Regions from separate parts of the Robertmurraya sp. genome, predicted to be linked through region 1. Evidence: predicted binding sites of a transcription regulator. Region 1 holds the regulator's gene; each other region holds the start of a gene.

Region 1 (8,425 bases):
TAGGATCCTGTCCTAAGGCTTTTTTATAAAAGAATTGGGTGATTAATTCAATGAACGAATACATAGTTAGAACAAACAGTACGGAAGAGACTTTACAATTTTCAAAGGAACTTGCACAAAAGCTTCAACCGGGAGATGTGATTACATTAGAGGGTGATCTTGGTGCAGGTAAGACGACTTTTACAAAAGGGCTCGCAGTGGGACTTGATATTAACAAAAACGTAAGTAGTCCGACTTTTACTATTATAAAAGAATATAACGGAAGACTTCCGCTTTATCATATGGATGTGTACCGTTTAGAGGATTCCTATGAAGACTTGGGCTTTGATGAATATTTTGAAGGTCAGGGAGTAACGGTTGTGGAGTGGGCTCATCTTATTGAAGAGCAACTACCAAACGAGCTTCTACAAATAAAAATTACTCATGGAGAAGAGAATTCTCGGATTTTAACGATAACACCAAAAGGAAAACGATATGAAATGCTTTGTAAGGAGCTATTTGCCTAATGAAAGTACTAGCAATAGATACATCAAATTATCCACTAGGTATTGCCTTAATAGATGACCAGCAAGTGATTGGGGAGTACATAACGAATATTAAAAAGAATCATTCGGTCCGTGTGATGCCAGCGATTGAAAACCTATGCAGGGAATGTGACGTGAAGCCAGCAGACCTAGAGAAAATTGTCGTCGCAGAAGGTCCTGGCTCTTATACGGGTGTTCGTATAGGAGTAACGATTGCGAAAACATTAGCGTGGACGTTACAAATTCCTCTTGTTGGGGTTTCGAGCATAGAAGTGTTAGCTGCATCAGCTGCACGGTACTTCCCAGGCTATGTGGCTCCATTATTTGACGCTAGAAGAGGACAAGTCTATACCGGCCTGTATCGCTCCCAAAATGGTTCACTCGAAACAGTTATAAAGGACCAATTGGTATTAGCGACAGATTGGGCAGAGCGCTTAAAGGAGCTTTCTGATCCTGTTTTGTTTGTTGGCAATGATCTATCGATTCACAAGGAAGTTCTAGCAAATATGATGGGAGATCAAGCAAGATTTGCTCACTACACAGAAAATAATCCACGTCCTGGAGAGCTAGCTCAATTAGGGATCAATCGTGAACCAGTTGATGTACACACCTTTGTACCAAATTATATTCGATTAGCTGAAGCTGAAGCGAAATGGCTAGAAGGGAAGAAAGAAAATGATGCAAAATGAAGAGACTCACTCATTAACTGATTCCTTAGTGTTTCGATATTTGAAGGAAGAAGATATTGATCAAATCTTAAAAATTGAGGAACTTTCATTTGCAACCCCTTGGACTAGGCAATCATTTGAAAATGAGTTAAATCTAAATCAATTCGCTGTCTATCTTGTTTTAGAAAAGGAAGGTCAAGTTATAGGTTATTGTGGAATGTGGCTGATTGTTGATGAGGCACATATTACCAACATAGCGGTCTTACCTGAATTTCGTGGGCAAAAGCTAGGAGAAGCGATCCTTCGTATGATTATGGAGGTTGCAAAGAAGAGGGGTGCAAAAACGATGACACTTGAGGTACGTGTTTCGAACACAGTCGCACAATCTTTGTACCGTAAGCTCGGTTTTATGAACGGTGGAATACGCAAGAACTATTATACTGATAATTATGAGGATGCATTAGTCATGTGGGTGACATTATGAGTGGAAAAAATCAATATATATTAGGAATTGAAACAAGCTGTGATGAAACAGCTGTTGCCATTGTAAAAGATGGACACGAAATTGTAGCAAATATCGTTGCTTCACAAATTGAAAGCCATAAGCGATTCGGCGGAGTGGTTCCTGAGATTGCTTCTCGACATCATGTGGAGCAAATCACGATTGTAATAGAAGAAGCAATGAGAGTGGCTGAATTACAGTTTTCAGATATTGATGCGATTGCTGTAACGGAGGGACCAGGGCTTGTGGGTGCCTTATTAATAGGGGTAAACGCAGCCAAGGCACTAAGCTTTGCTCACGGTATTCCTCTTGTAGGAATCCACCATATCGCTGGTCATATTTATGCGAATCGGTTGATAAAGGAAATGGATTTTCCACTATTATCATTAGTTGTTTCTGGTGGACATACAGAGCTTGTTTATATGAAGGCTCATGGCCACTTTGAGGTGATTGGAGAAACGAGAGACGATGCTGCGGGCGAAGCGTACGATAAAGTGGCTAGGACGTTAAAAATGCCATATCCAGGCGGACCACATATTGACCGATTAGCAGCTGTTGGTTCACCTATTATTGATTTACCGAGAGCTTGGTTAGAGGAAGGGTCATATGATTTTAGCTTTAGTGGATTAAAATCAGCAGTTATCAACACCGTCCACAATGCAGAGCAAAGAGGGGAAGTCATTGCACCTGAAGATCTTGCAGCAAGTTTTCAACAAAGTGTTATCGACGTGTTGGTAACTAAGACAGTACGTGCGGCCAAACAGTATTCAGTGAAGCAAGTGTTACTAGCAGGAGGAGTAGCTGCTAATAAAGGACTGCGTAGCGCACTGGAGAGAGAGTTCGCTGCTATTGAAGGTGTAGAATTAATTATTCCTCCACTCTCTTTATGCACAGATAACGCTGCCATGATTGCTGCTGCTGGAAGTGTCATGTATGAAAAAGGACAAAGAAGTGACTATTCCTTAAATGCAAATCCCGGATTAGACCTATCTATCCACAACACATAACTTTAGGAAAAAGTCCCTATCACGTGATAGGGGCTATTTTTTGTGTATAAACACTGTTTCGACAAGTTTCACTGTGTATAATGTGGATAAAATAAACTAAAATTGTGGATAATGTGGAAAACCCTGTGGAAAGCACATATAAAAACAATTTACTTGTGAACAAAATTGTGGAAAAGAAAAAACCGGGATAGATTCATTCTCCCGGTTCTTTCTGCTTATTCAGCAAGTTCACTCCATTCTTCTAGTAACTCATCTAATTGGAGTTTTGCTGTTTCATTTTCTTCATTAATTTTGAGCACTCTTTCGTGGTCTTGAAAAATTTCTGGATCACAAAGCAGTGTATTATTCTTTTCAATCGTTTCTTCGAGCTGTTCAATCAATCCTTCTATTTCTTCGATGCGTCGCTTTCGTTGACGCTCTAATTTCTTGGCTTCCTTATCGATTTGATACGTATTTTTTTCTGGAGAAGCTACCGCGGTAGCTGCAGCCTTTTCTGCTTGTTCTATGGCTTTCAACTCTTCTTGTTCAAGCTTCTTTTCCACGTAATAATCATAGTCCCCAAGGTACTCAACAGCCGCGGTTTTACTTAGCTCAATCACCTTCGTTGCAATGCGATTAATGAAGTATCGATCATGAGAAACAAATAAAATAGTTCCTGGATAATCCACTAGCGCGTTTTCTAATATTTCCTTACTGTCCAAGTCCAAATGGTTGGTAGGCTCATCTAGTATAAGGAGATTGGCCTTTTGCATCATAAGTTTAGCTAGTGCTAGACGTGCCTTTTCCCCACCGCTAAGAGTGGATACCGTTTTTAACACATCGTCGCCGGTAAACAAGAAATTCCCTAGTACAGTCCGGATTTCCTTTTCACTTTTCAGAGGATATTCGTCCCAAAGCTCATTTAAAACTCGCTTGTTTGAAGTAAGAGCCGCCTGTTCCTGGTCATAATAGCCAATGCTAACGTTGGAACCATAGTGAACTTGTCCCTCTAAGGGTTGTAACGTTCCTTGGATGGTTTTAAGTAAGGTTGACTTTCCAATCCCATTCGGTCCAACTAAGGCAACGGAATCGCCTCTAGTAATTCTGAGGGAAAGTCCCTCAGCTATCCGTTCATCATGATAGCCAACGGATAAGGAATGAACATTTAACACCTCATTGCCACTTTGCTTTTCAATATCAAAACCGAAGGAGGCGGACTTCTCATCTCCAAGAGGTTTGTCCATAACTTGCATTCTCTCAAGCTTCTTCCTTCTACTTTGAGCCCGCTTGGTGGTCGATGCACGAGCAAGATTCTTTTGAATAAAGTCCTGGAGCTTGGCTATTTCATCTTGCTGTTTTTCGTATTGCTTTAGATCACGCTCGTAGTTTTCGGCTTTTTGTTCAAGATAAGAACTGTAGTTTCCTGAGAATTTGCTGATTTGATTCCTAGAGATTTCGTACACTTGATTGACCACTTTATCTAAAAAGTAGCGATCGTGGGATACAATCAAGATGGCACCCGTGTAGCCAGTCAGATATTGCTCTAACCAAGACAAAGTATCAATATCTAGATGGTTGGTAGGTTCATCTAATATAAGAATATCAGGTTTAGTTAATAACAACTTCGCAAGAGCTAATCGAGTTTTCTGGCCACCACTCAAGCTATCAATTTTTGTAGAGTAATCAAATGAGTGGAAATTTAATCCATGTAGGACAGAACGTATATCAGACTCGTACTGATACCCCCCATTCTCCTTAAATTCATTTTGGAGATGGTCATATTCTTTTATTGTCCGCTCGTACAAAGTAGCATCTTCAAATACGGTAGGATCAGCCATCTTTTCCTCGAGCTTACGAAGCTCTTTCTCTTGATTCATGACTTGTTCAAAAACGGTAAGCATTTCTTCCCAAATGGATAATCCGGAAACAAGACCTGTGTTCTGAGCCAAATACCCGATCGTTACATGTTTGGGCTTGATTAAATCACCTGATTCATAGGAAAGGTGACCGGCAATAATCTTGAGTAAAGTAGATTTCCCGGCCCCATTTCGGCCTACTAAGGCAATACGGTCTCTTGTTTGAACTTCTAGTTTTATATTCGATAAAATAAGGTCAGCTCCATAAGACTTGGAAAGCTGGTTCACTTGTAGTAGTATCATTGATTTCACCTCTATACTTCTACGGTTAGTGTATCGCATTCAATACGGATGAGCAATGATATGAGTTGTGAACTATGTTACAATGTTTTCACACAGAACGAGGAAAATAGTGTATGATTTTGAAAGAGGTGTATAATTGATGTCAGAGTTCACTCATTTTAATAAAGAAGGCAGAGCGAAAATGGTAGATGTGAGTGATAAGCCCGAAACGGTACGGACGGCCATTGCCCATTCTAGTATCACAGTCAATCAAGAGATATATGATCGTATCACACATAACCAAATGAAAAAAGGTGATGTGCTAGCAGTCGCACAGGTTGCTGCCGTTATGGCTTGTAAAAAAACATGGGATATTATTCCAATGTGTCATCCTATTCCACTTACTGGTGTCGATATTTCTTTTGATTGGGAATCAGATAACAATTGCCATACTCTACATATATCTGCTAGTGTAAAGACAAAAGGGAATACAGGAGTAGAAATGGAAGCGTTAACAGCCGCTTCTGTTTGTGCGCTTACTGTTTATGATATGTGTAAAGCAGTAGATAAAGGAATGGTTATCGGGAAAACATACCTTGTTGAAAAAACTGGTGGAAAAAACGGTGACTTTAAAAGAGAAGAGAAACTATATTAGTTAAAGGTAGAAGGTAGGGGAAGAACGATGAGTAATGAATCAATGAAAATCCCACAAGCAACGGCGAAAAGACTACCATTGTATTATCGCTTTTTAAATAGTTTACACTCATCAGGAAAGCAACGAGTTTCATCTGCTGAACTAAGTGAGGCGGTGAAGGTCGATTCTGCAACGATTCGAAGAGATTTTTCATACTTTGGTGCGTTAGGCAAAAAGGGATACGGTTACAATGTAAACTATCTATTATCCTTTTTCCGTAAAACACTCGACCAAGATGAGTTAACGAAGGTTGCTTTAATTGGAGTGGGGAATTTAGGGACAGCATTTTTAAATTATAATTTCTTAAAAAATAATAATACAAAAATTGCTGTTGCATTTGACGTAGTAGAAGATAAGGTAGGCACAAAAATTGGAGAAGTGCCCGTCTATCATATGGATGATCTAGAAGAGGTTATTGAAAGAGAAGATATTCAGGTAGCGATATTAACCGTTCCAGCAACGGTCGCACAATCCATTACTGATCGAATGGTTCAAGGAACGGTGAGAGGAATTTTAAACTTTACACCGGCCCGATTAACGGTTCCATCATCAATAAGGGTTCATCATATTGATTTGGCTATTGAGTTACAGTCACTTGTGTACTTTTTAAAGCACTATTCAGTGGATGAAGAAATGGTAGAGGAATAAACAACAAGCCGCCCCTTAGTGGAGCGGCTATTTCTTTTGCTGTTTCTTAATCTCTTTAATTTTAAAATGTAAAAGAATCATCCGAATGCCTGAACCAATATCAAATGTTGCTAGCAAGACAAGCAGGTAAGTAAAAAAGCCCCACTCTCCATTTTGTTGTAAGTCCTGAATCGCAAACACTGTGAACAGAGCACCTAAGACGATGTATATAATTCCTGAGAATAAAGGTGACTGTCTCATAAGAAGAATCCTCCAATAAAGCTTTGCATTTGTTCTGCTTGTTTGATTAATTTTTCTAAGTCTTCCCTATATACGGATTGCACAAGTACAACGAACGTATTCATTGATACGTGAGCAACGATTGGAACGAGAATACGATTGGTTTTTACGTACAAATACGCAAAGGTGAATCCCATCGCCGAATAAAGTAGGGTATGCTCAGGCTCCATATGGGCAAATGAAAAAATGACGGAGCTAAGCAACGCAGATAGGAAAAAGTTAAAACGCTTATAAAATGCCACAAAAATGATCTTACGAAAGACAATTTCTTCTAATATAGGACCAATAACTGAGCTAACGACAATCATAATAGGAAAAGTTTCAATGATACGTAAAATCTGTTGTGTATTATCAGATCCTACCTCAATACCAATCAAACGTTCAATATTCGCAGCAAAGGCTTGGGCAAATAGGGCAAGAAAGACACCTGTGATGGACCAGAGGATCGACCGACCTAAGCTTGCTCCGTTTCTTACTTCATTTGCAGTTACCATCTCTTTACGCAACAGCAGCAGGACAACAACAAGTGTGATAGAAAAGCTGATGACAAGCCAAGTGACACCTGCAAACCCTTGAGAGTGATTTGTATTAAAACCAATCATTTCCATTACAAGAGAGGTTATAGGGACACCAATAAAGCTTGAAAGCTGCATTGCAATATAAGCAATTAATATAATCCAATATTCACGTTTCAAAACAAGTCTCCTTTTCAATCCAATATAGTTATTCTACTCGTAAACATCAGGTTGTATCAAATAAGAAGAATTATTGTCCGTATTTTAGCATTATATGGATAGAATAGATGGAAAAGTACATACTTAGTAAGGTTGTATAATTAACAAGTTATGGGAGGACTTTTACAAAAAATTTATAAAAAAAAGCGGTTTCTCGCTTGCAAAAAAAGAAGAGATTCATTAATATAATAGTTGTGTTAGCACTCTAGTTAAGTGAGTGCTAATAATAAAATCTTACATATATTTGAGGAGGTTGTTTCACTTGTTAAAGCCACTAGGTGATCGCATTGTAATTGAGCTAGTTGAAACGGAAGAAAAAACGGCAAGCGGTATTGTACTACCAGACTCTGCTAAAGAGAAGCCTCAAGAAGGCAAAGTAGTTGCTGTCGGCACTGGCCGCGTACTTGAAAGCGGTGAGCGTGTAGCTCTTGAAGTTTCTGTGGACGACCGCATTATCTTCTCAAAATACGCTGGCACAGAAGTTAAGTTCGAAGGAAAAGAGTACTTAATTCTACGTGAAAACGATATTCTTGCTATTCTTGGATAAGAGTAGAACTTTCTTATTTTAAAACTAAACGAAGACAGAATAGATTGAAAAAACTCGAGGAGGGTATTTTACAATGGCTAAAGAAATTAAGTTTAGTGAAGACGCACGTCGCTCGATGCTTCGTGGGGTAGATGCACTTGCAAATGCGGTAAAAGTAACATTAGGACCAAAGGGACGTAACGTGGTTCTTGAAAAGAAATTCGGTTCACCACTTATTACAAATGATGGTGTAACAATTGCAAAAGAAATCGAACTTGAAGATGCATTCGAAAACATGGGTGCTAAGCTTGTTGCTGAAGTAGCTAGCAAAACAAATGATGTTGCTGGTGACGGTACGACAACTGCAACGGTTCTTGCTCAAGCGATGATCCGCGAAGGCTTAAAGAACGTTACAGCTGGTGCGAACCCAATGGGTATCCGTAAAGGGATGGATAAGGCAGTAGCAGTAGCGGTTGAAGAGCTTCGTGCGATTTCTAAGCCAATTGAAAACAAAGCTTCTATCGCACAAGTTGCAGCTATTTCTGCAGCTGATGATGAAGTAGGACAATTAATTGCTGAAGCAATGGAGCGCGTTGGTAACGACGGCGTAATCACAATCGAAGAATCAAAAGGCTTCACTACTGAGCTTGATGTAGTAGAAGGTATGCAATTCGATCGTGGATATGCATCTCCATACATGGTAACTGACTCTGATAAAATGGAAGC
Region 2 (8,425 bases), on a different contig from region 1:
TTTTGTTTGCTCTGCCCCTTGTATATTATGTGTTAGAAGCGCATCCATCGTTTGATTTCCTAAGCAGTATATTTCTAGTTCTTTTACCATATCTATTGTTAGAAAATCAGTTTTTTCAAGTGCTTTTATCAATATTGGTACAGAAGCGGAACTCGGAAAGATTACTGTATTAAGCTTAGAGTCGTCAAGCATACGCTTAAAAATAGGAAGATAGCTTTCATCTACTTCTGATATTGAGGTTGTAAAGGTATCATAATTCCCAAAATTCAAGACGTTTTGACTAGTTTCTTCTATATTATTACTATTTCCAATAAGGAGGATAGTCCCTCCTTTTCTTAATTTCTCAATTGGATTAGCGAGCAGTCCTTTATTCAACAGTTGATTTACTGATTTCCTCGACAAGCCGTACAAATCAGCTTGAATTGAGCGAATATCTATTTTCTCTTCCATCAATATTTGAAAGAATTCGTCAACACTCTCAGGAGACGTAAATATGATGGAAGAATACATAGAAAGCTTTGATAAAATGAGGTGATCTGGAGTGATTTTTACGCGTTTCCATTTAGGGAATTCAATCACGTCAGCCCCTTGTTCTTCTAATGCCTTTGCTAGATTGCTTGTGCTTATCCCTGTACGTGGAAGCAATATCTGACGACCAAATAATGGTTTTTTTTCAAACCAGCTGATTTTTTCTCTAAGAGAAGCGATATTTCCTACAAGTGTGATGGCTGGATTCGTAAACTTTTCTTCCTCTACACGCTGAACGATCGTTTCAAGTGTACCTTCCAGTGTTTTTTGACGGCCAAATGTTCCCCACTGTATGAGCGTGACTGGTGTTGAAGCTGGTTTGCCATGTGAGAGTAAATTCGTACATATATGCGAAAGATTGCCTACTCCCATGTAAAAAGCAATCGTATCGATTCCTTTTGCAAGGCCTTCCCAATTGAGTGCGGATTTTCCATCTTTTGATTTATCATGAGCAGTAACAATGGCAAACGATTCACCATATTCTCGGTGGGTTACTGGAATACCGGCATAAAGAGGCGCAGCAATTCCGGAAGTAATTCCTGGAATCATTTCAAACGAAAGCCCATTTTGAGCTAATGCCTCTGCTTCTTCTCCTACTCGTCCGAATACTCCAGGGTCTCCTCCCTTTAAACGAACGACGATTTTTCCTGCAGCTGTTTTCTCTACAAGAAGATCATTTATTTTTTCCTGCCTGAGGGTATGACGATCAGGGAGCTTTCCACAGTAGATAAACTCACAATTTGGAGGTGCAAAATCCAGAAGCTTTGGGTTTGCAAGCCGGTCATATAGAATAACCTCCGCTCTTTGAATGGCTTCTAGACCTTTTACTGTAATGAGACCAATATCCCCTGGTCCTGCTCCAACTAAAAATGCTTTTCCTGTTGTCATACAAACTTCCTCCCCTAAGGCAAATGGGGGCGAAGTCGCCCCCATCCTTTATATTAGTAATAAAATGCGATTATCCTCTACTTCTACTTCATACGTTTTTACTTGTCCTTCGTCTGGTGCTTGCACCTTACCATCATTCAAAGAGATTTTCCAATCATAAAGTGGACAGTATACATAGGTTCCACTAACTAAGCCATCTGCCAATGTGCCTCCCTTTGGATGTGGACTTTTGTTCTCAACCGCTTTTACCTCTCCAGTTGATAATTTAAATAGGACTATTTCTTTTTCGCCAAGTCGGATCACTTTTCCTGCTTGATGTGCTAAAGTTTGATAATTTCCGACATCAACCTTTGTTAATGTTTGTGGCATATCAATCACCAAAACCTTTCATTTAATTTTACCCATCATTTTCATCTTCGTAAATAATAATTTTTCACTTACGATATTAGACTAAAACTTCTGGAATTTCCTCTGTTTTGTAGTATTTTTCACGAATTTGTTGATTTTTCAATGCTTCATTCCAAGGCTCTGTGTATCTAGTTAGAGAACGATCAAGTTTTGCCGTTAATTCTTTTCTTACTTCAGCATCCTGCAATACTTCTTTTACATGATCTAACCCCACACGTTCAATCCAAGTAGATGTACGCTCTAGGTAATTCGCAGTTTCACGGTAGTATTGAATATAAGCACTAATCATTTCCATTACTTCTTCTTCAGTCTTTAACGTGAAGAGAAGGTCACCAGCACGAAGATCGGTTCCTCCGTTACCGCCTACATACAATTCAAATCCGCCATCGATTCCGACTATCCCCATATCTTTAATTCCTGCTTCAGCACAGTTACGTGGACATCCAGATACTCCCATCTTGAATTTATGTGGAGTGTCTAGACGTTCAAATTTCTTCTCAAGGTCGATTCCTAGTTGCATTGTATCTTGTGTACCATAACGGCAGAATTGAGATCCCACACATGTTTTTACCGTACGTAATGTTTTTCCGTAGGCATAACCAGACGGCATTCCAAGGTCTTCCCAAACATTTGTCAGATCTTCCTTTTTTACACCTAGTAATGCGATACGCTGTCCACCCGTTAGCTTTACAAGCGGTATATTGTACTTCTCAGTTACCTCAGCAATTTTCTTTAAGTCCTCAGCATTCGTTACACCACCGTACATTCTTGGAACAACAGAGTATGTGCCGTCCTTTTGAATGTTTGCGTGCATTTTTTCGTTAACCAGTCGAGAGTCGCGTTCATCAAGGTATTCTTCAGGATGCAGCATACCTAAATAGTAGTTAAGAGCAGGACGACATTTGCTGCAGCCTTCCTCGTTGTTCCAGCCGAGAACATTCATGACTTCTTTTGTACTCATCATGCCTTTTTCTTTAATTTCAGCAACAACCTCGTCACGACTTAATGTTGTACAGCCACAGAGAGTCTTTTTATTAGCTTTTGTTGCATCAAAAGAATCACCCAATGTGTAAGCAAGAATCTCACCAACAAGGCCTTTACAACGACCGCAAGAACGTCCGGCGTTTGTACAGCTAGATACTTGATCAACTGTTGTAAGTCCTTTTGTTTGAATGGCTTCCACGATGGTTCCTTTTGATACACCGTTACATCCACACACAATCTCCGTATCTGGCATAGAGTCAACGCTCATGTCTGCTTGACCCCCGCCACAGCATCCAGAGTCTAAGATGCTTGCGCTTGTTTTACCACTTACATCTTCTTTATCAACAAGCATGCGGAACAATTTTGTGCTATCCTTTGTGTCACCGTATAGAACAATCCCTACCACTCGATTGTCTCTTACTAGTATCTTTTTATAGATGCCTTCAAATTCATTGTGAACTTTAATTGCTTTTGTTGATTTATCATCAATAATTTCACCCGCAGAATACAGATCAACATCAGATACCTTTAGTTGGGTCCCTGTAACCGATCCCTCATAAGGTGCAACCTCTAAACCGAGTATTCTCTGTGCTAAAACCTTCCCTTGTTCATACAGTGGGGCGACCATTCCATACGTGATCTCTCTATGTTCTGCACATTCCCCAACCGCATATACATTAGGTGTATTTGTTTCCATAAAGTCATTTACGACAATCCCACGGTTTACGTTAATACCAGCATCTTTTGCAAGCTGTGTATTTGGTTTAATTCCAACCGCCATAACGACTAGATCTGTTTCGATTTCTGTTCCATCGCTAAATCGAAGACCTGTTACGCGGTCATCTCCAAGAATTTCACTCGTTTGTTTTTCGAATAAGAACTTCATTCCTTGAGCTTCAAGTTCTTCTTTCAGCATCGTTGCAGCTGTCTCATCCAGCTGTCTTTCCATTAGGTGTGGCATCAAATGAACCACATGTACGTCCATACCAAGGTCAATTAAACCTCTTGCAGCTTCTAGACCAAGAAGGCCACCACCGATGACTACTGCTTTTTTATGAGTACGAGCTACTTCCATCATATTTTCACAATCTTGGATATCTCGAAAGCCTGTTACGCCTTGTTTATCAGCACCTGGTACCGGTAGGATGAATGAGCTTGATCCTGTTGCAATAATAAGTTCATCGTAAGCAACGATTCTTCCCGTTGAAGAAACGACTGTCTTTAATTGTGGATTGATTTTTGCAACTGCTTCATTTGTATATAAAGTGATATTATTTTCACGGTACCATTCCCATTCATTTAGAAAAATGTCATCTACCGTTGTTTTCCCTTGCAATACATTTGATAACTGAATTCGATTGTAGTTTGGATATGGTTCGTTTCCAAAGATTGTTATATGAAAAGCATCGGGTGTTAGTTTTAGAATCTCCTCTACTACTCTTACTCCTGCCATCCCGTTACCAATAAGAACTAAATGTCGTTTTTCCATTTTGTTATGTCCTCCCCAGCCTGAGCCTTATGCTCGTTAATTCACAATCAACTTGATAGCTCTATTTTAACTTCTTTTATGTTGAAAACTTGTGAAGTTTGTCACACTTTCGTGAACTATGTGAAGGTATTCACATTTTGTTCAAAAATTTAGGGGAGATGAATGAAAAAAGCTGATGCATATGTTTGCACCAGCTTGAAAATAATTATACTTCTTGTTTGACTTTAGGAAGTCCAGTAAACAGGAATTCATATTGCTTATAACGGACCGTGAATAGCTTAATTGGATCCTCAAAAGCTGTTGGATTTTGCTGAAGCTTTGTTAAAGATTGCTCATACTGACTGATCTTTTCTACTAAGTCTTCTGCCGTATGTGTTAACTCATCCTTTGGCTTTTGAAAAAACGATTCTAAATCCCTTTGTATTGCCATAGCAAAAAAATGATAAGGAGCAAAAAACTGTTTACTTACTTGTTTTGCTACTTCTGAATAATCTTCCGTTTCCACATAGCGCTTGTATTTTTGCTGCAGCATGGCTTTATTTTGACCGATGCCAGCGAATAGCTTACCTGCGCCCTTTAGTAATAATTGTGTTGGATTATGTTTTAACATAATGTTGATGTGTTCTAATTGAACACCACTTGTCAACCGCCCAGTGTCTCTTCTCCAATCATGAAGTAATTGATCATCTACTGGAAATTGAAATTTTTCAATTCCGTATAAGCCATTAAAACTTGTAGCCATTTCGTCTAAATAAGCGCGAATCTGCTGAAGTTCCTCTTTCGTAAGACCAATCCATTTTTGAAGCGAGGAGTAGAGCTTTGGAAGGGTGGTGTTTTGTAAATATTCCTCCATGCGCCTGTTCATTTCCTCGTTTAATTGAAGATGGATAGTGGCAAGGTTGCTTTGATCCGTAATAGATTCAGCTGTTGTCTTTAGTACATTAGGTATGTCTGCTTCTACTTCTGCAGAAAGTTCCTGCAGGATCGTAACATAATTGCTCTTCAGTCTTTCTCCGACTTCCTGTTCTAAATCACCAAGCTGCATGGAAGCTCCACTAACCTTAGCTAACATTTCTTTGTTCCATTGAATTACATCGATTAATTTTTCTTCTTTATCAGCTCGTTTAGCTAACAGATAGTGAAGTGTTTCTTTAATAAAGTAAAGCTCTTTTCTTGTTCTTTTTTCGTTGGCTTGCTCGCTGTTAATATCGGATAAAATGTCACTCCAGTCCACAGCCTGAGAAGACGTGTATGGGTAAATGTCAGCATTCGGGAAGATAGGATTCAGGTTTTTCCTTATGGTTTCCATATAATAAGAAACGCCAGTCTCTTCTTCTACCGCATTTGGGATCGGAAGGATAAAAATGAACGTATGATCGTTAGCTTGCTGGTTCATTTGCTTTATCACATTCAATTCCATATCGTTTAAGGGATTTTCCTCATTTAAAACATAAATAATGCTATCAGCCATGTGTAAGTTAACGGAAAGAGAACTTCTTTCTTGAACTGTTCCACGATACGGTGGTATGGACATTAATGAGGTGTTTGCTGCTTTTAACAGTTCATAAGGTCCTTTAGAGTGGATGTAATGATCGGTTGACCCAATTTCCGTAGGACTGCTTACTTGTTTGGATTCCACAGAGTTCACTTCAACTAATTCAGACTCAGGCAAGTAGCTATACAACGCTAATTTGGAAGACAATTGGTTTACTTGTTCATGTCCAAGCACATCACTTAAGATCGTTGTCTGTAGCTTGCTTGTTCCTGTAAACAATGTAATGGTGCTTTGCTTATTTTGTAAATTCCCCATGATCCATTTCAACTTATTACTTACCGGAAGATCTTCTTCTTCAGCCCAAGTAACGATACTAGAGAACAATTGTTTTGTCTGGTGCACATCAATTAGTCCATTTGGAGCTGAATTGGATAATGCATGGTTTGCTTCCGTAACGGTGTCTTCATTGATCGTTCCAGGGAAAACTTCATTCCATGCAAGTGCTGCACATGCGGTAAAGATAAAATGATTTGAATCTGCGAAACGCATCCAATTTTTCAGCAGTAATGGAATGATTTCTTGAATCTCGTTCAAGGAATACTTTCCATTTAAAAATAGCTGAAATGTTTTTAAGTATTGCTGAGATAACAGCTTCCATGATAACTGTTCAGGGAGCTCAGATTGTAGCAGTAATGAATTAAGCTCGCTTACCCAATCGAGTAGCTCTGATTGTTCTTCGTAATTTTCCCACAGCTTAAAAACAATTTTTTCGAATCGAATGCGATCAAGGCGTAACAAGTACGATAAAAATGGCGTGTACTCTTCAGGTTTGAAAATTGTGGTTCGTTTTTCATCGCAATATCTTTTAATGACATCGATCCATTCTGGAGAGTTGGTACGCATAAATTCTTTCATGGCAAGATTCATTGCGTTAGCCCAATCTTCTATTTCTTCAAAGAAGAGACGGGCAAGTTCAGTTACTCCTGGATAGTCGGGATGGTTGTTAATGATTTCGCTAATAATAGACGTTGATTCATGGGTACGACCGTCTTTTACGTATAGTCTAAATAGCTGTAACGAGACTTCTGTATGAAGTACGATGGACTCGGTACTTACTCTTTTATAGATTTCCTCTGCAGTTGAGTATTGCTCTAACTCCAAGTAAGCATCAGCGATATTCTTTTTGGCCCATGGTGCTAATTCATTTTGAATGCTTTCCCATTTAAAGATCGCTGATTCAAAGTCTTTGTATAGGAAATACAGTTCCCCTTGCGCGAATCGAATGGGTGTTAAGTCAGGTACGTCCTTTTGTTGCTCCTTATAATAAGCTTCCCCAAGCGAACGTACGGGGAAATCCGTTTCTTGTTCAATTAGGGTTTGATAATATTTTTTCTGAACGAATAGCTTCTCTGATGTCATAATAATTCCTCCATATTTTTTCTCCCCATTCATTTTAATAACCGATAGAGTAAAATATGCTATGTTGCTATGTAACTCTTTATGGATTCTGTTAATTATAATATGATTCTACATATTTCGGAGAGAAATCTCCTTTTATGTCGTAAAATGAACAAAAACACCTAGCTCAATAGAACTAGATGTTTATATGTTCATCTCAGACGGACAAACGAAGAAATTTGTCCACGAACGGTGTCAGTCACCCTTTGTAGTTGGTGACGGTGCGGTAGAGTAACTCGGTTCCGAGTGAGATATCTTCGATCGTTGAAAATTCCTTTGGATTGTGACTGATTCCGTCCTTGCACCTCACAAAAATCATGCCGTATTCGCATGCATAAGACATAGAGAGAGAATCGTGAAAAGGACCACTCATTAATTCAATCGGTTTAAGACCGATCACTTCACTTTGTTGCCTCATGATATTCATTAATCTTTCAGAGCAATACCTTGGTTCGCTATTGGTATCCTCGGAAATGGTACAACGTAAACCATGTGTTTCCGTTATTTCCTTGATTTGATTTCTTAGTTTTGCTTCAAGCACATGTCTTCTATTAATATCAATATCTCGTAAATCGACGGTAAAGGTTACTTTCTCAGGGATAATATTGCGAGAGTCCGGGAAAACCTGTAGACTTCCGACAGTTCCAACAGTTGGCGCACTTGGGTCCTGACTGACCAGCTCGTTTAGTGCGACAATTACTTTAGCAGCACCAACTAATGCGTCTTGTCGCATCGACATCGGAACAGACCCAGCATGACCGGCAAATCCTTCTAACTCAACAGAAAGCCAAAGTGGGCCAGATATACCCGTCACAATTCCAACAGGAACCCCCTTTGCTTCTAAAATAGGACCCTGTTCAATATGAAGCTCTAAGAAGGCACCAATGCTTCCTTCTTTATACTCTGATTCCTTAAATCTAGTTGGATCACAGCCGAACTCGATTAGTGCATCTCTTCTTGTTACACCATTTTTGTCCTTCCTCTCAAGCTCTCCTTCTTCTAGCTTGCCAAGAATTCCTCTGACCCCAAATAGACCTTTGTTAAATCGACAACCTTCCTCATCACAAAAGGCAACTACTTCGATGGGAGTATCAGGGACTATGTTTTTTTCTATCATCGTTTCGACAACTTCTAGAGCTCCTAATACACCAATTACTCCATCAAATCTTCCTCCA
Region 3 (8,425 bases), on a different contig from region 1:
GCCGCCTCCATAATTTCCACTCATGTTATTTAACCCTCCTCTATAGCCTTTTCACTCCTAGTGTATTCAGACGGGATGTCAACGGTATAGATGAATGTCCTATATGGGGTCAATTAAATATGTTCACAATATGTCCATAGGATTTTCCTTCAAGATTCATTATCTTAAATAGAGGGGGTATGTTCATGAAGAAAATATATATAATTTGTTCAATTATTGTCATCGTTGGTATAACTGCTGGTATATCCTTTTTTTTAATTCGTGATGCAAATGCAACCATTCCTGATGATATCGTTTTAACAACAATGAACAATGAAAGCTTTGATTTTAGTAAAACAGAGAAAAAAATAAAACTAGTTGAATTTATGTATACGCATTGTCCTGATATTTGCCCAACCACAACATTGAAAATGAATCAATTAAAAAAGGATCTTGAAGAGGAAGGCGTATTCGGAGATAAAATTCAATTTCTAACCGTTAGTATTGATTCCTATCGTGACACACCGGAAGTGATGAAAAGTCACATGTCCCATTTTGAAATTAAAGACGATGGAAACTGGATCTTCTTAACTGGAGACCCCAATCATATTAAGGAAGATCAAAAGGATATTGAACGTTTAGCCAATACCTTTCAGTTTCAATATAGAGATCCAGGTGATGGATTCTATGTCCACTCTACTTTCGTTTTTCTAGTAGATGAAAACAATAAATTCATTAAGAAATTCCCTATGGGTGATGATTTTAATCGAGAAGATGTCTTTAATAAAATTATGAAGGAAATACAATAAAACGAGCGGCGTCAATAGCCGCTCGTTTTATTAATTTGTTGTAGATGATAATTTTGCCTGTTGCTGTAATAGGAGAATTGATTTTGGGCGAGGTTTTGAAAAGCTTACCTTAATTCCTGACCCCTTTAACCGATTAACTAAGTCTATTAATTGTTTTTTAGCCATATTAAAGACTCCTTTTCCGATCTGATTAGCTTTATTGTACATGATAAATATGAAAAAAATATGAAATTTCATCATTTTTTTCTATGAAAATGAAACTTTTATTTAAGGTTGATTTTTTTGGCAATGATGATGATATAGAATTTCATGCGAACAACCAGTAAAAAGTGTTATAATGAAAATTATTGTTTATTTTGTTTGGAGGAAAAGAAATGATTACAGTAACAGACGTAAGCCTACGATATGGTGACCGTAAACTATTTGAAGATGTAAATATTAAATTCACTCCTGGTAATTGCTACGGATTAATCGGAGCAAATGGTGCAGGAAAATCAACATTTTTAAAAATCCTTTCTGGTGAAATAGAGTCACAAACAGGTCAAGTTTCGCTTGGACCTGGAGAAAGATTGGCAGTTTTAAAGCAAAACCACTATGAATTTGAAGAAGAAGAAGTAATGAAAGTCGTTATCATGGGACATAAGCGTCTATATGAAGTTATGCAGGAAAAAGATGCTATCTATATGAAAGCTGACTTTACAGACGAAGATGGTATGAGAGCTGCTGAGCTTGAAGGAGAATTTGCCGAACTCAATGGTTGGGAAGCTGAGTCTGAAGCTGCCATTTTATTGAAGGGACTTGGGATTACTGAAGACCTTCATACAAAAAAGATGGCCGATATTTCTGGTTCTGAAAAGGTAAAAGTATTACTTGCTCAAGCACTATTTGGTAAGCCAGATGTTCTTTTACTTGACGAGCCGACGAACCACTTAGACATAAAAGCCATTCAATGGTTAGAAGAGTTTTTAATTAACTTTGAAAATACTGTTATTGTTGTTTCCCATGATAGACATTTCCTTAATAAGGTATGTACACATATTGCTGACTTAGACTTCTCGAAAATCCAAATATACGTTGGAAACTACGATTTCTGGTATGAGTCAAGTCAGTTAGCTCAGAGAATGGCTCAAGACCAAAATAAGAAAAAAGAAGAAAAAATCAAAGAACTTCAAGCATTTATCGCGAGATTTAGCGCTAACGCATCTAAATCAAAGCAAGCAACATCAAGAAAAAAATTACTTGATAAAATTTCTTTGGATGACATTCGTCCATCCTCTAGAAAATACCCGTATGTTGGTTTTACTCCTGAAAGAGAAATTGGAAACGACCTATTACGTGTTGAAGGAATAACAAAAACAATCGACGGAGAAAAAGTTTTAAACAATGTTAGCTTCGTAATGAATAAGGAAGATAAAATTGCACTTGTTGGAGCAAATGAACTTGCTAAAACAACCTTATTCAAGATCTTAATGGGAGAAATGGAAGCTGACAGTGGTACGTATAAATGGGGTGTTACCACCTCTCAAGCCTATTTCCCAAAGGACAACACTTCTTACTTTGAAGGAAGTGAGCTTAACCTGGTCGATTGGTTACGCCAGTTCTCTCCAGTGGATCAAAGTGAAAGCTTCCTTCGTGGCTTTTTGGGAAGAATGTTATTTTCAGGTGAAGAAGTATTAAAGAAAGCTAGCGTTCTTTCTGGAGGAGAAAAAGTGCGCTGTATGCTTTCTAAAATGATGTTAAGTGGTGCGAATGTACTTCTTTTAGATGAGCCAACTAACCACCTTGACTTAGAATCCATCACCTCTGTAAATAATGGGTTAATAAACTTTAAAGGTTCACTTATGTTTGCATCACATGACCATCAATTTATCCAAACCATTGCAAACAGAATTATTGAAATTACACCGAACGGCATCGTAGATAAGCAAATGACTTATGATGAGTATTTAGAAAACAGCGAGATCCAAAAACAAGTAGAAGAAATGTATAAATAAATTTAAAAGAGAGCCAATTGGCTCTCTTTTAATGTCTTTTTGTTTTTCGTCTTGCACTATCTTTTTTTGTACCAGCCATTTCATTTTCTGTCGTGCCTTGCCCTTCAACTTGCGGAGAACTTAATCCAACGGTAGAAGGATCTTTTTTTCTATTTGACATAATGAAAACACCTCCTCTGTTATTTTCTTATATTTCGATGGTTTTTATCCGAACCTTTAGACAACTTTTTTTAATTGTCACTGTCACAACTGTCTAAATTTCGCTATAATTTTTTGTATGCATAATAAATAGGAGGCTTCTTTACTTGTGAGAAAAATAACCATTGCCATCCTCATTTCATGCTTGTTTAGCTTATTAAGTTCCTGCAGCCAAGAAAAAGAGGAACCTATTCAATTGACGATCTCAGCCGCAGCAAGTATGAAAGATGTGTTAACTGAGCTTAAAGAATTATACGAACAAAATCATCAGGTTGAGCTTTTATTTAACTTTGGTGGTTCTGGGGCATTAAAGGAACAAATTATTCAAGGAGCACCTGTTGATCTATTTATTTCGGCATCAAAGGATCATGTTGATGAGTTAGTAGAAACACAACGAATACTCGCTAATTACCACTCACCGTTAGTAGCTAATTCCCTTGTTCTAATTACACCTAAGATTGATAACAATATTCAATTGAGACTCTCTAATCTTCAGGATCATACAATTGAAAAAATTGCTATAGGAATACCAGAAACGGTACCTGCTGGAAGTTATGCGAAGGAAGTATTGCAAAACGCTAAATTATGGAATCTAATCGAAGACAAACTAATATATACGAAAGATGTTTCTCAAGTACTTACATATGTAGAAACGAAAAATGTGGATGCTGGAATGGTTTATAAAACAGATGCCTTAACATCAAAGAAAGTAGAAGTGACTGAAAACATAAATCCATCTCTTCACTCCCCTATCATGTACTATTATGGTGTCTTAGAATATACAACCAACAGCAAAGAGAGCAAATCCTTGTTTGAATTTCTACAATCAACAGCTGCACAACAAGTATTTAAAAAATATGGATTTAACGTATTGGATTGATTATATGAATTTACAATTTTGGTCACCAGTGCAACTCTCCTTAACAGTTGCCTCGGTTTCGCTACTTTTTGTGATTATTTCTGGCGTGTTCGTTTCTAGGATGATGTATCAATCTTCCTTTAAAGGTAAAACCATTATCGAAACAGCACTTCTTTTACCTATCGTTCTCCCCCCTACCGTTGTTGGATTTTTATTAATCATGATTTTTGGTGTTAATAGTCCTGTAGGGCGATTCATTGAACAAATTTTTAAACAACCCGTTATGTTTACCTGGTGGGCAGCAGTCATTGCTTCAACAGTTGTTGCCTTCCCTCTTATGTATCAATCATGTAAGACCGGTTTTTTATCGGTAGATAGTGAAATAGAGGATGCAGCAAGAGTTGACGGCGCTGGGGAATGGAAGGTATTTTTATTTATCGCTCTTCCGTTGAGTGTAAAGGCCATTGTTTCTGGTTCTATTCTTGCGTTTGCCCGTGCTCTTGGGGAATTTGGAGCTACACTCATGTTCGCTGGAAACATACCTGGAAAAACCCAAACCCTTCCAACAGCTATATATGTTGCCTTCGAGTCTGGTAATAGTAGTCTCGCTTGGTCCTGGGTCCTTCTGATGATCATTTTATCGTATGTTATGCTTTATCTATCAAGCCATATAAAATAGCCATGAGCTTACTCATGGCTATTTTTCATCCATTCAATATTCGTTTTTTCCACATTCCTACGAATGCTCCAATTAACGCAAATAATAATCCAATTGATATGGCTTTCATCATAATAGGTGTAGATTTATCATTCGATGTGGTTTCTCCTATGACAGAAGCCCTCTCTGGAGCTGTTTTGAGTTTATATTTAGCTAAAGAGATCGTTTGGAGCTCTTTATTCGAAGAATCAAATACAGTTAAGTCTCCCTCTTTTGTTACATCCACTACAGCAGAACCAGTAAGAGGTTCTGTTATATATAACGGATCCGTCACAACAAACTTATCCTTTTCATTTTCAAATGTTGTATTCACAGGAATAGTTGAAGTTTTATAGTTAGAAAATCCAAAGCTTAGCAAATTAATTGTATCATTATAGATATCACGTTTATACGTTGCTCCTAAACCAATGACTGTTAATCCAATTTGACCATTAGAAGCAGTCGTTGCTAACGTTTGCCTTGATTCATTGACAAAACCAGTCTTTCCACCTGTGATACCTTCGAATGGGATTTCTCCCTTCAAGAGTAAATGATGTGTAAACAAAGTCGTATCCCATGATTGACCATCCCAAGCCAAATCTTTTGTTCCGAAAATTTCTTTAAATGTTTCATTTTTTAGTGCGTAATTCGTGATTAGACCTAAATCATACGCTGTTGTATAGTGGTTTTCATCAAAGAGTCCATGCGGATTCGTGAAATGAGTATTCTTAACTCCAACCTCATTTTTTAGAAATTCATTGATATTTTTTTCGTATGTCTCCATGCTACCGTCGATATGAAGGGCAATGGCAGCTGCAGCATCATTTCCTGAGTTAATAAGCATACCTTGAATTAATTTCTTTAAAGTAACTTCTTCTCCCTCATTTAAATATACTTTAGTTCCTTCAACTTCAATAGCTTCACTACTTACTTTTACAACTTCATCTACTTTTACAGTTTGAATTGCATAAATGGCAGTTGCAATTTTTGTTAAACTAGCAGGATACATACGTTCATGCTCATTTTTTGAGTAAAGGACCACATTGGATTGTGAGTCCATTAATATTACCGAATCGCTTATTATGGACAGCTCGTCCATTTGCTCAGCAAACACTTGATTTGCACTTAATGCAAGGATAGTTAGAAAAATAATAGATAGTTTTTTTATCACTGTATGCACACACCTTGTTTGAATTCAGTCTTTTTCGATTGTACCAAAAAAATAACATGTAAACGCATAAATTATACATTTGTTACGAAATTGAAAAACTAGGTAATATTTCGTGCTTTATAACGAAAAAACCGATACTAAGGTCGTAAATTTACATTCATAGACAAAGTATAGACAAGTTTCCATTACCTTGATGCATATAAATTAGTAGAAATAAATTTTTTGGAGGGGTACGATGCAGTTTCTAGTCGTCAAAAAACGTTCTATTATATTTTCACTTCTTCTGTTAGGTTTGGTTTTCTCCGCCTCCCTTTGGATTTATTTAAACATGGGCAGCGAGGCAGTCGTTCAAACATCGGTCAATGATTCTACGAGAGAAATTCATTTAGTCACTGGCGAGTTTGAAGCGACAACTAAAGATGGAAAAGAAATCGAAGCGTATCGCTTTGACCCTGGCACCATCTTTCTTCAAAAGGGTGAGAAGGTAAAATTAAAGATTATGGGCATAAACGGTGCTAATCATCCATTTATAATTGAGGGTACAAACATTAGCGGTAAAATTCTTCAAGGAGAAGAAACCGAACTAGATCTCCAGTTTCAAAAGAAGGGTGTCTATCGATTGATTTGCTTAACCCACCATGATTCAGATTCAAACGGACCAATGACGGCCTATATTGTTGTGAATTAACACTTGTAGACGATTGTGTGTAACACGCACAATCGTTTTTTTTGGTCTATTCAAACTGTCAAAATATCTACATAACCTAATTGACCAAGAAGAGATTTATCACGTTACAATAGTGTTATTAATAATAACTTTTTGTATAACAGATTTGATTTTTTGCCGAATCATTATAGTACAGTTTTCTTTTTTCATCATTCCGTCACATAACGAACCTCTGACAAACCTAATGTTCATAACATTGTCAAAATGTCACCTAGATTATGTGATGTATTTCACTAATTATCTGTTATACTTCAAGTATGATGTATTTGTATCATCTGTTATATAAACATTTACTAAGAGGTGGACTCAAATGGAACAGTGGAAAGGCTTTTCAGAAGGTACTTGGAGAAAAGAAGTAAACGTTAGAGACTTTATTCTAAGAAACTTTAAAACGTACGAAGGAAATGATTCCTTCCTTGCAGGCCCAACTGAGGCAACAACAAAATTATGGGATCAAGTAATGGATTTAACAAAACAAGAAAGAGAAAACGGTGGCGTTCTTGATATGGACACTGAAATCGTTTCTTCTATTGTTTCTCATGGTGCAGGGTACTTAAATCAAGATTTAGAAAAAGTTGTTGGTGTTCAAACTGACAAACCGTTCAAACGCTCTTTACAGCCTTATGGCGGAATTCGTATGGCACAACAGTCTTGTGAATCTTACGGTTTTGAATTAAATAAAGATGTTGAAAAAATCTTTACTGACTACCGTAAAACACATAACCAAGGTGTATTCGATGCTTATACTGATGAAATGAAAATGGCACGTAAGGTTGGTATCATTACTGGTTTACCGGATGCATACGGACGTGGTCGGATTATCGGTGACTACCGACGCATTGCTTTATATGGTGTAGACTTCTTGATTCAAGAAAAGAAAAAAGATCTTGCTGGTACTACTCCAGTAATGAAGGAATCTGTTATTCAGCTTCGTGAAGAATTATCAGAGCAGGTTCGTGCCCTTAACGAATTAAAGAAATTAGCTGCTAGCTATGGCTTTGATATTTCTAAACCGGCTACTACAGCTACTGAAGCATTCCAATGGTTATACTTCGGATACTTGGCAGCTATTAAAGAACAAAACGGAGCTGCGATGAGTCTTGGACGCGTTTCAACTTTCTTAGATATTTATATTGAAAGAGATTTAGAAAACGGTGTGCTTACTGAGCAAGAGGCACAAGAATTGGTTGACCACTTCGTAATGAAGCTACGTCTTGTGAAATTTGCTCGTACTCCTGATTATAACGAACTATTTAGTGGAGACCCAACTTGGGTAACGGAGTCTATCGGTGGTGTTGCAAATGACGGACGTGCATTAGTAACGAAAAACTCTTTCCGTTTCTTGCATACTCTTACTAACCTAGGACCGGCACCAGAACCAAACTTAACAGTACTTTGGTCTACTCGCCTTCCAGAAGGCTTCAAAAAGTTCTGTGCGAAAATGTCAATCGAAACAAGTTCAATTCAATATGAAAACGACGATATTATGCGCCCAGAATGGGGAGACGATTACGGAATAGCATGCTGTGTGTCTGCAATGGAAATTGGTAAGCAAATGCAGTTCTTCGGTGCTCGTGCAAACCTTGCAAAAGCACTTCTATATGCAATTAATGGTGGTAAAGACGAAAAACATAAACTACAAGTAGCACCAGAGTTCTCCCCTATCACTTCTGAAGTCCTAAACTATGAAGAAGTGATGGCGAAATTTGATTCTACAATGGATTGGTTAGCTGGACTTTATATTAATACACTAAACATCATTCACTACATGCATGATAAGTATAGCTATGAAAGAATTGAGATGGCTCTTCACGATACAAATATTCTTCGTACAATGGCAACTGGTATTGCTGGACTAAGTGTTGTTGCTGACTCATTAAGTGCGATTAAATACGCTCAAGTTCGTCCAATTCGTGATGAAAACGGTATTGCTGTTGACTTTGAAATTGAAGGCGACTTCCCTAAATACGGAAACAATGATGATCGTGTGG
Region 4 (8,425 bases), on a different contig from region 1:
AGATGTATGATAACCGTTGGGCAGAGATTCAATATACTCATGAAGTTGAACCTGACGAGCAGCCCAGTAAACTTCCTCATCTGTTGCACTTGGTTTTCCGAGCCGTATGTTATTCAAAATACTCGTATCAAATATATATGGCTGTTGATTCAAAATAGCAATCCAGTTCGAAACCCTACCTTTTAAAGTAGTCGCTTCTACACCATTTATCTTAATTGACCCCTCTGATGGTGACATAGCACCTTCAACCAACGTAACAATAGTTGATTTTCCCGCACCACTTGGACCTAAGAGTGCGACCTTTTCCCCTCTTAAAATGGACATGTTTACCCCATCAAGTATATTCCTGTCATCATAATGAAAGGACACTTGATTCAAGTCTAACATTGCTTCACCGGATGGAACGGAATCATGATCTTTCTCCTTCTCCCATCTATTTTCTAAAGTTGATAATTGGTTAAGCCTCTCAAACGAGTCACGATAGGAAGGAATTTCACTGATACTATCTGATATAGGTAAGAACACTTCCGTCAATGGGAAAAGAATTAACACAAATGCCGCTATAAATGTATACGGAATGCTTCCACTTCCGCTTTCCTGGGCTGTCCATGCAAGCATAGAAACAACCATAACAGCTATAAACAATTGAGCTATGGTATTCCGCCAACGGTCAAACTTCATCTTTTTTGAGTCAATATGGGTTAATTCTTTCTCCTGCATTTCGTAAGCTTGGATGAATTCATTTTGCCTACCGCTAAATTGCCATTCACTTATCCCCATGACAGCATCGGTTAATTGCTCATATAGATGATGTCGCTTCTTTTTCACTTGCTTCACCTTTGATTTCGTAACGAGTAGGGTAATTAACGGAAATAGAAATACTAAGACTGCACCATATATGGCCATTACCAGTGCAAAGGTAACCGAGTATACCCCTAAAACAATCAGTGAGATGCTATATAAAAGCAAAGCAACAAGACTAGGAAATACAGTTTTTATATAAATATCTTGTAGGCGTTCAATATCATCTGCAAGAACGCCAAGAAGATCACCTGTCTTTAACTTATATTGTGGTGATAAAATAAATGGCTCAATAGCTTTATATACTCGGACCCTCATACTCGAGAGAATTTTAAGTACCGCATCGTGGCTGGTAAGCCTTTCTACATACTTTGAAACGGCACGGCTTATACCAAATGTACGCACTGCTACGATAGGTACATATATCATTAATATCGTTTCCGGTTGTGTTGCCGCTTTTGAAATCAGGAATCCAGAGGTAAACATTAGAGAGGAAGACGAAATTACCGTCACCAATCCTAGTAGGATAACGATGAGAAATAATCGCTTATTTTCTTTTATATACGGGAGAATCCATCCTTTGTTACTCATACGCTCCCCTCCATTTGAGTTATTGCCAACTTATAATACTCTCCCTTTTTCTCCATAAGCTCCTTATGTGTTCCTTCTTCCACTACCCTTCCCTTTTTCAAAAAGTACACGTAATCCATTTCTTGCATCCAATGTATTCTATGGGTAGCAATAAATACTAGCTTGTTAGTAAACAAGCTTAGCATTTTTTCTTTCAACTCATATTCTGTCTCCACATCGAGGTGCGCTGTTGGTTCATCTAATAAAAGGACTTGTCTCTTCCCGAGGAAAGCTCTCGCTAATGCAACTCTTTGAGATTGTCCTCCACTTAAGGATCGTCCACCTTCTCCAATCTTTTCATGCAAACCATTCGGAAGTTCTTTCACGAGTTGCGATAATCCTGCTTGTACAACAGCCCACTCTACTTCTGCAGTAGTTGATTGTGGTGAGTAAAATTTAATATTATTCAAGAGTGTGTCATGAAAGATATACGGATGCTGTGGAATATAGTTCACCTGTTTTTGCCATTCTGGTTGATGGAGATGGGTACATCTTTGTTTATCTATCTGTATGTTCCCAACGCTAACCTCTACAAATCCAGCAATTGTATCAATTAAGGTTGACTTACCAGCCCCACTCTCTCCAACAATACCAATCTTTTGAAGTCCATTTACTGACAAACTTACCTCTGATAGTGACTCTACTCCATGCTGTTCATACTGAACGCTAATAGAATGAAGCTCCAATCTATTCTTATTGCTCCAGTTACTAATTTTAAGATTCTGCTCTACAGTAAACGGTGGGATATTAGCTATTTCTAAAAGCTTTCTACCTGCTTCTTGACCATTTAAGGTAGCATGATAATCAGATCCAATTTCTCTAATTGGTAAAAAATACTCTGGAGCTAATATTAAGATCGCCAAAGCAGGTTCTAATAACATTTCTCCATCCACTAATCGCAAACCTAGAAATACGGCCACTGTAGCAATAGATAGCATCGTAAAAAAATCCATCGCAAACGAAGAAAGAAAGGCGATCTTTAACGTACCCATTGATGTTTTTCGGTATCTTTCACTAACCTTTGCAATCTTTTCCGTATGTGAACGACTAAGCCCTAAATAGGTTAGCGTTTCGAGGCCTCTTAATGAATCCACAAAATGATTAGATAATATACGAAACATTCCCCATTGCTTATCTGCTTTCTTTTTCGCAGCTAATCCTAGCAATATCATAAAACCTACTAAAATTGGGACCGTTATAATTAAAATGATTGCGGAGGTTTTGTCTTGAAAAAAGATATAAGCAAGGATGCTAACTGGTATTACTGACATGTTTAGCATTTTAGGGAGAAATAAAATCAGGTACTGCTGAAATTGCGCAACGCCTTCTATCAATAGTGTAACGATGCTTCCTGTTCCAAGTTGCTTTGATACCCTAGGACCTATGTGGAACAAATTTGTTAATACCGTCTTTCGCAAGTCTGCACCTATTTTATTTGCATACAGGTATATAATTTTTTGTTTTATATGTACGGTCACATATCGAAGAATGAAAAATCCAACAAAAATACTAATCAATTGATTCAGGTCTTCAATCGCATCTCCATGAAATAGATGAGTGACCACCCGCGCAAGCAAAATCGCTTGCAGCAGAATGGCCACTCCTTGAATAGCAGTTAAAAAGGTAAGGACAGCAAGTATTCGTTTTATTCCTTTGTATTGCAGAAACCCCTTGCCCATTAATAAACCATTTCCTTCCCATCTACACGTTTTCTAAACACATAATAACTCCATATTTGATACCCAAGAACAAATGGAAGTAAAGTTATGGCCACATAAGTCATGATTTTTAGGGAATAAGCTCCTGAAGCAGCGTTGTATACCGTTAAATCATACAGACTATCGATTGAACTAATCATCACTCGAGGAAATAAACCAACAAATATAGTTGCAACGGTAAGAGCTATCCCTGCTCCACTAAAGATAAAAGCTAGCCCAACCTTTTTACTTTTTATAAAGAAAATCACTAGTATATAACTAACAACAATAAGTCCAATCATTGGAATAGTTGCTTCTCCTCGATAGGTGAAGAGATCAGTTTCAAAATAGGATAGTCCAACAAACGCTACTAGAGCAACTAGCACAGGAATCATTAATATATTCGCTAGCTCTCTAGCTCGAGCTTGTATATCCCCAACGGTTTTTAAAGAGGTAAATAATAGCCCATGTACTAAACATAAAAGAGTGACAGTCACTCCTCCAACGACAGTATAAACGTTCACATAGTCAGAAAAGCCAGCTCTTAATGTCATCGTTTCATCAATCGGCATTCCTCTTAAGATGCTTGAAAATAATACCCCGAACAAAAACGGAGGTAGCAAGCTCCCGAAAAAAATAACCCAATCCCATGACTGTGTCCAATTCACTTTGTCTACCTTCCCTCTAAATTCAAAAGCAACTCCTCTTCCAATTAACGCCAGAAGAACAAACACAAAAGGAATATAGTAGCCACTAAACATGGTTGCATACCAATGTGGAAAAGCTGCAAAGATTGCTCCACCTGCTGTTAATAACCATACCTCGTTCGCATCCCAAAAAGGGCCAATGGTATTGATCAGTACACGTCGTTCAAAATCATTTCTGGCTAATAGACGTACCGACATACCCACCCCAAAATCAAAGCCTTCCAGGAAAAAGAAGCCAATGAACAGAACAGCTACTAGTATGAACCAAAACTCACTTAACTCCATCACTGATACACCTCCTTGTCAAATGGGTCAATTGGAACATCAATCGATCGAACATCCTCATGATGATCAACTCCTTTTTTAATCTCTCTAATAAACAAGTACACAAGCACGATAGCTAAAATTAAATAGATAGCTGTAAACGCGATTAAAGAAAATAACAAAGACTGAACAGAAACATTTGGTGATACAGATGCAGCTGTTGTCATTAGTCCAAATACAGTCCACGGTTGTCTTCCAATTTCAGTCATGATCCATCCAGCAGAATTTGCGATAAACGGGAAAGATATAAGTCCTACTAACAGCTTTAAAAAGAACGTTCTCCTCATGAGTGATTCGGTAAATTGAAACCACAGACCTAATGCAGAAACCAAAATCATTACACCCCCAGCACCTGCCATAATGCGGAAGCTCCAAAACGTTGTTTTTACTGGTGGAATATAATTTCCTGGACCATACTTTTCTTCATATTCCTTTTGAAGCGTAAGCATTCCTGGTACACTACCGGAAAACTTCTCATATGTTAAGTAACTTAATATGTATGGAATGCTTATTTCGAATGAATTTTCTTTATTGTCTGTATCAATATGTGCCCATATTGTCCAAGCCGCAAGATCACCACTGTCTTCCCACAATGCTTCACTGGCAGCCATTTTCATCGGCTGTGATTCCATTAAATGCTTAGCCTGCTCATGTCCGCTAAAAGCTACCCCCACTCCAGATACGAGTGATACTACCATTGCTATTCGGAATGATCTTGCAAAAAATTCAACTTCTTGTTTTTTTAGAAGCTTATATGCACTAACACCACCAATAAAAAAGGATCCTGTAGCAAGCGCACCAAAAATGACATGTGGAAACTCAACGAGGAGCTGCGGATTTTTTAACAAAGCAAAGAAATCATTCATCTCTGCTCTCCCATTTTTCATAACAAATCCAACTGGTTCCTGCATAAATGAATTCGCTGCTAATATCCAAATTGCTGAAAGCATTGTTCCAATCGAAACAAGCCAGATACATAATAAATGGACTTTCTTAGATAGACGGTTCCAGCCAAAAATCCATAAACCGATAAAAGTAGACTCCATAAAAAAAGCTAATAAAGCTTCAATAGCAAGCGGAGCACCAAATACATCCCCGACAAATCTAGAATACTCTGACCAGTTCATCCCAAATTGAAATTCTTGAATAATTCCTGTTACGACCCCGACAGCAAAGTTAATCAGAAACAGATGACCCCAAAATTTTGCCATCTTCTTATAGATTTCTTCATTTTTGACGACATAGAATGTTTGCATTAACGCAACCATAAACACTAAACCAATCGACATTGGTACAAATAAAAAATGGAATATCGTCGTAGCTCCAAACTGAAGCCTTGCCAAAAAAAGCTCTGTCATTAGCCCTCACTCCTTTTGTTCATTAAATGTTCACTAATTCACAAGAGTGAGTATAGCTTAGAAATTTGTTTAAATGTTGAAGTAAATTTATACACTTTGTGACATTTGTAACACACAAGACAAAATTATAGAATTGTAGACAGGAAAAGCCACCCTATATTCCAAGGGTGGCTTTTCTTGTTTATTTAATTCCACCCAGAGAAAGCAAATTAATTGATCGTCTGTGGGGGCTCTTCCATCCAACCGTTCTGAATCATGATCTTTGCTCCCTCATGGGCATATTCAAAAATATCCTTCATATATGCTGCAAATTTTAAAGGTAAATCGTTGCGAAGGCTAAAAGCGGTTCCGATTGAATTTCCTCCTAACGAAAAGCTGCAGAAGAGACTTATACAGTGCATCATTATTTTATCTGAAAATGTGTCATTGAAGGTGTATCAGGCATTTTCATTTCCTCCACGCGTCAAAAAATAGTTTTCTTTATTTTGTACGTGAATAAAATAAAAATTCTATTGTTCTAATAATACCTACTTCTGGAAAATCATAATATTTCCTTTACTCTTCCAACCACACCATTTTCTAGCATCACCTTGATTCCATGCGGATGAGTAGGGCTATTTGTAAGGATTTTTGCAACCATACCTTCCGTTAGTTTCCCTGTTCGCTGATCTGCTTTTTGTACCACCTTTACTTGGCTACCTATTTTTATGTTTTCTCTTTTTTGAGACATCATCATTCTTTTCCGCTCCTCTATTATGAATAAGATAATTATCCACTATTTTCACCATATCTCCAAATGCTTAAAAAAGGTAGAAAAAAGGATATAGACCCAAAATAGTCTATATCCTTTTACTATTTATGAAAAGATTTTTTGTTCAAGTGTCACTTGATTGATCTTCTTAATATTTGGTTCAAACCCAATTCCAGGTAAGTCCGGTACAGTAATAAAGCCGTTGCTCATTTCTACTTCCGGTAAGATAATATCTTCCTTCCAGTAATGCGAAGAAGGGGCTGTGTCACCTGGAAGCGTAAAGTTAGCTAGTGATGTAATCGCGATATTATGAGCTCTTCCAATTCCTGCTTCTAACATTCCACCACACCACATGGGAATCTCATTTTTCACACACAGATCGTGTATCTTCCTTGACTCTGTAAGCCCTCCAATACGACCAATTTTTAAATTAATGATTTTACAGCTTCCGAGCTGAATAGCTTTTCTTGCATCTTCAGCTGAGTGGATACTTTCATCTAAACAGATAGGAGTCGAAAGCTTCGCTTGTAATGATGCATGATCAATGATGTCATCACAGGCAAGTGGCTGTTCAATCATCATTAAATTGAATTCATCTAATGCTTGAAGATGATCGATATCCTTTAATGTATAAGCACAATTGGCATCAGCCATTAAAGGAATCGCAGGAAATTCTCGGCGAATAGATTTCAATATTTGAATATCCCAATCAGGCTTGATTTTTACTTTAATACGCTTATATCCTTCTTTTAAGTACTCATCAATTTGCTTAAGCATCGCTGCTTCTGACTTTTGAATCCCTACACTTACGCCCACTTCTATCCGATCTTTCACTCCACCGAGCGCTTTAGACAAGGAAAGATTCTTTTCTTTTGCGTATAAATCCCAGACGGCACACTCTAATGCAGCCTTTGCATTATAATTGCCACGGATAAACTGAAAACGCTCAGACACATCATCCGGATGCGAAATGGGTTCTTTTAATAATAGGGGGATTAGAAAATCACTCATGATATGCCAATTGGTCTTTACTGTTTCTTCGTTATAAATTGGCTCAATAATTGAAACAGACTCCGCCCATCCTGATAAACCACTTTTCGACTGTACTTCCACGATAATGAAATCCTTATCCACCTCCGTACCGACACTCGTAGTGAACGGGGTTAACAGATCCATTTTTACATGCCTTAAAATGATGCTCTTTACTTCCATTTCACATTCCCCTTGCTATAGCTTTTGTAAAACGTAGTAGTAGTGGTTTTCCTTTTCCTTCAGCAAATCAGTAGCGGTGTAACCTTTTTTAAAATAGTGAAGAAACACCTTTCGAGTTGCCTCTCTCCATTGTTTAGCAAGTGAGAGATCTTCTGTTTTAATCGTCTGAAAATTCCCTGGTACCGATACGAAAAGGGTATCAGGAGCTAGGTTCAAATGAATTTCCACAGGATTTAAGTTTCCATTGAACTGATCTGTTCTTATAACGTGCAGCGCGTCTCGGTCTAAGTCCCTTTTCATACTCTTGGACTTTAGCCTCCACTCTACTAAAAAACGGTCGGTTGCCATTCCTGAGTTCAATCCATCATTCATCTCACCGTACACATCTTCCATATACGTAGAACAGACGCCGCCAAGTTTATGTAGGTTTAGATTTGCATTCACGGTTTCGAGCGGATCATATGTCCATGTGATTAACTCATAACCCTTAAGAAGCGCTGTTTTCTTCTGAGCCCATTTCAGTTTCTCGCCGACACCAAATGCACGATAATCAGGATGAATCCCGAGGCTGTGAGAGCAAAGATACGCTTTCGCTCCATCAAATCCTGGGAAGCTATATTGAAAACCAATAAGCTTCTCATGGAGAAAAGCACCAAGAACGAAGCCGCCATTTTTCACTGCGGCTACCGTTTGGTTGACCGGTACAGAATCTTCCAAACTCCAAATTAGAGCCTCTAATTCACGTACCTTTTCTAACTCTGTGACAGTTTGAAGGTTGCGAATGCTTACTTCATCGTTCAAATGTCTTCCCTCCTTTACCGGAGTCATTACCAAGTTTGTTTGTCCGCTTCCAATAACAGCTTTGTTAAAATTTTTGTTCCATTAAGTAATGCTGTAATGTCAAATTTCATATTAGGATGATGCAAGCCTGGTTCCAGTCCGCAG

The links. Region 1 encodes Rex, which represses fermentation and respiration genes when NADH is low (regulators of the CRP and FNR family bind a similar motif). Its sites were predicted from a motif close to TTGTGAAATATTTCACAA; they were not measured.
Region 2: a site for Rex is predicted at 4,416-4,433, ahead of nirB (nitrite reductase large subunit NirB). Genes of this name have one in related genera too.
Region 3: a site for Rex is predicted at 6,653-6,670, ahead of pflB (formate C-acetyltransferase). Genes of this name have one in related genera too.
Region 4: a site for Rex is predicted at 5,544-5,561, ahead of ACGLXV_RS16880 (cytochrome ubiquinol oxidase subunit I). Genes of this name have one in related genera too.

Annotation. Positions count from the first base shown of each region.
Region 1 covers NZ_JAKFCQ010000077.1:19,927-28,351, reverse strand. Annotated here, with positions in the region: gene tsaE (tRNA (adenosine(37)-N6)-threonylcarbamoyltransferase complex ATPase subunit type 1 TsaE) at 51-506, shown strand; gene tsaB (tRNA (adenosine(37)-N6)-threonylcarbamoyltransferase complex dimerization subunit type 1 TsaB) at 506-1,213, shown strand; gene rimI (ribosomal protein S18-alanine N-acetyltransferase) at 1,200-1,676, shown strand; gene tsaD (tRNA (adenosine(37)-N6)-threonylcarbamoyltransferase complex transferase subunit TsaD) at 1,673-2,701, shown strand; gene ACGLXV_RS11050 (ABC-F family ATP-binding cassette domain-containing protein) at 2,917-4,839, opposite strand; gene moaC (cyclic pyranopterin monophosphate synthase MoaC) at 4,979-5,473, shown strand; gene ACGLXV_RS11040 (redox-sensing transcriptional repressor Rex) at 5,501-6,160, shown strand; gene ACGLXV_RS11035 (YdiK family protein) at 6,188-6,400, opposite strand; gene ACGLXV_RS11030 (CPBP family intramembrane glutamic endopeptidase) at 6,397-7,134, opposite strand; gene groES (co-chaperone GroES) at 7,436-7,720, shown strand; gene groL (chaperonin GroEL) at 7,794-8,425, shown strand, end outside.
Region 2 covers NZ_JAKFCQ010000045.1:14,179-22,603, forward strand. Annotated here, with positions in the region: gene cobA (uroporphyrinogen-III C-methyltransferase) at 1-1,416, opposite strand, end outside; gene nirD (nitrite reductase small subunit NirD) at 1,465-1,785, opposite strand; gene nirB (nitrite reductase large subunit NirB) at 1,862-4,297, opposite strand; gene ACGLXV_RS05655 (tetratricopeptide repeat protein) at 4,503-7,211, opposite strand; gene ACGLXV_RS05660 (M20 family metallo-hydrolase) at 7,450-8,425, opposite strand, start outside.
Region 3 covers NZ_JAKFCQ010000055.1:70,244-78,668, reverse strand. Annotated here, with positions in the region: gene ACGLXV_RS06980 (YjcZ family sporulation protein) at 1-24, opposite strand, end outside; gene ACGLXV_RS06975 (SCO family protein) at 186-788, shown strand; gene ACGLXV_RS06970 (hypothetical protein) at 819-953, opposite strand; gene ACGLXV_RS06965 (ABC-F family ATP-binding cassette domain-containing protein) at 1,163-2,782, shown strand; gene ACGLXV_RS06960 (YuzL family protein) at 2,811-2,942, opposite strand; gene modA (molybdate ABC transporter substrate-binding protein) at 3,090-3,860, shown strand; gene modB (molybdate ABC transporter permease subunit) at 3,865-4,518, shown strand; gene ACGLXV_RS06945 (D-alanyl-D-alanine carboxypeptidase family protein) at 4,544-5,707, opposite strand; gene ACGLXV_RS06940 (cupredoxin domain-containing protein) at 5,943-6,395, shown strand; gene pflB (formate C-acetyltransferase) at 6,745-8,425, shown strand, end outside.
Region 4 covers NZ_JAKFCQ010000124.1:24,787-33,211, reverse strand. Annotated here, with positions in the region: gene cydC (thiol reductant ABC exporter subunit CydC) at 1-1,392, opposite strand, end outside; gene cydD (thiol reductant ABC exporter subunit CydD) at 1,389-3,110, opposite strand; gene cydB (cytochrome d ubiquinol oxidase subunit II) at 3,110-4,120, opposite strand; gene ACGLXV_RS16880 (cytochrome ubiquinol oxidase subunit I) at 4,120-5,517, opposite strand; partial or broken gene ACGLXV_RS16875 (DUF3231 family protein) at 5,727-5,936, opposite strand; gene ACGLXV_RS16870 (YwbE family protein) at 6,059-6,250, opposite strand; gene menC (o-succinylbenzoate synthase) at 6,374-7,480, opposite strand; gene ACGLXV_RS16860 (GNAT family N-acetyltransferase) at 7,496-8,281, opposite strand; gene ACGLXV_RS16855 (amidohydrolase) at 8,308-8,425, opposite strand, start outside.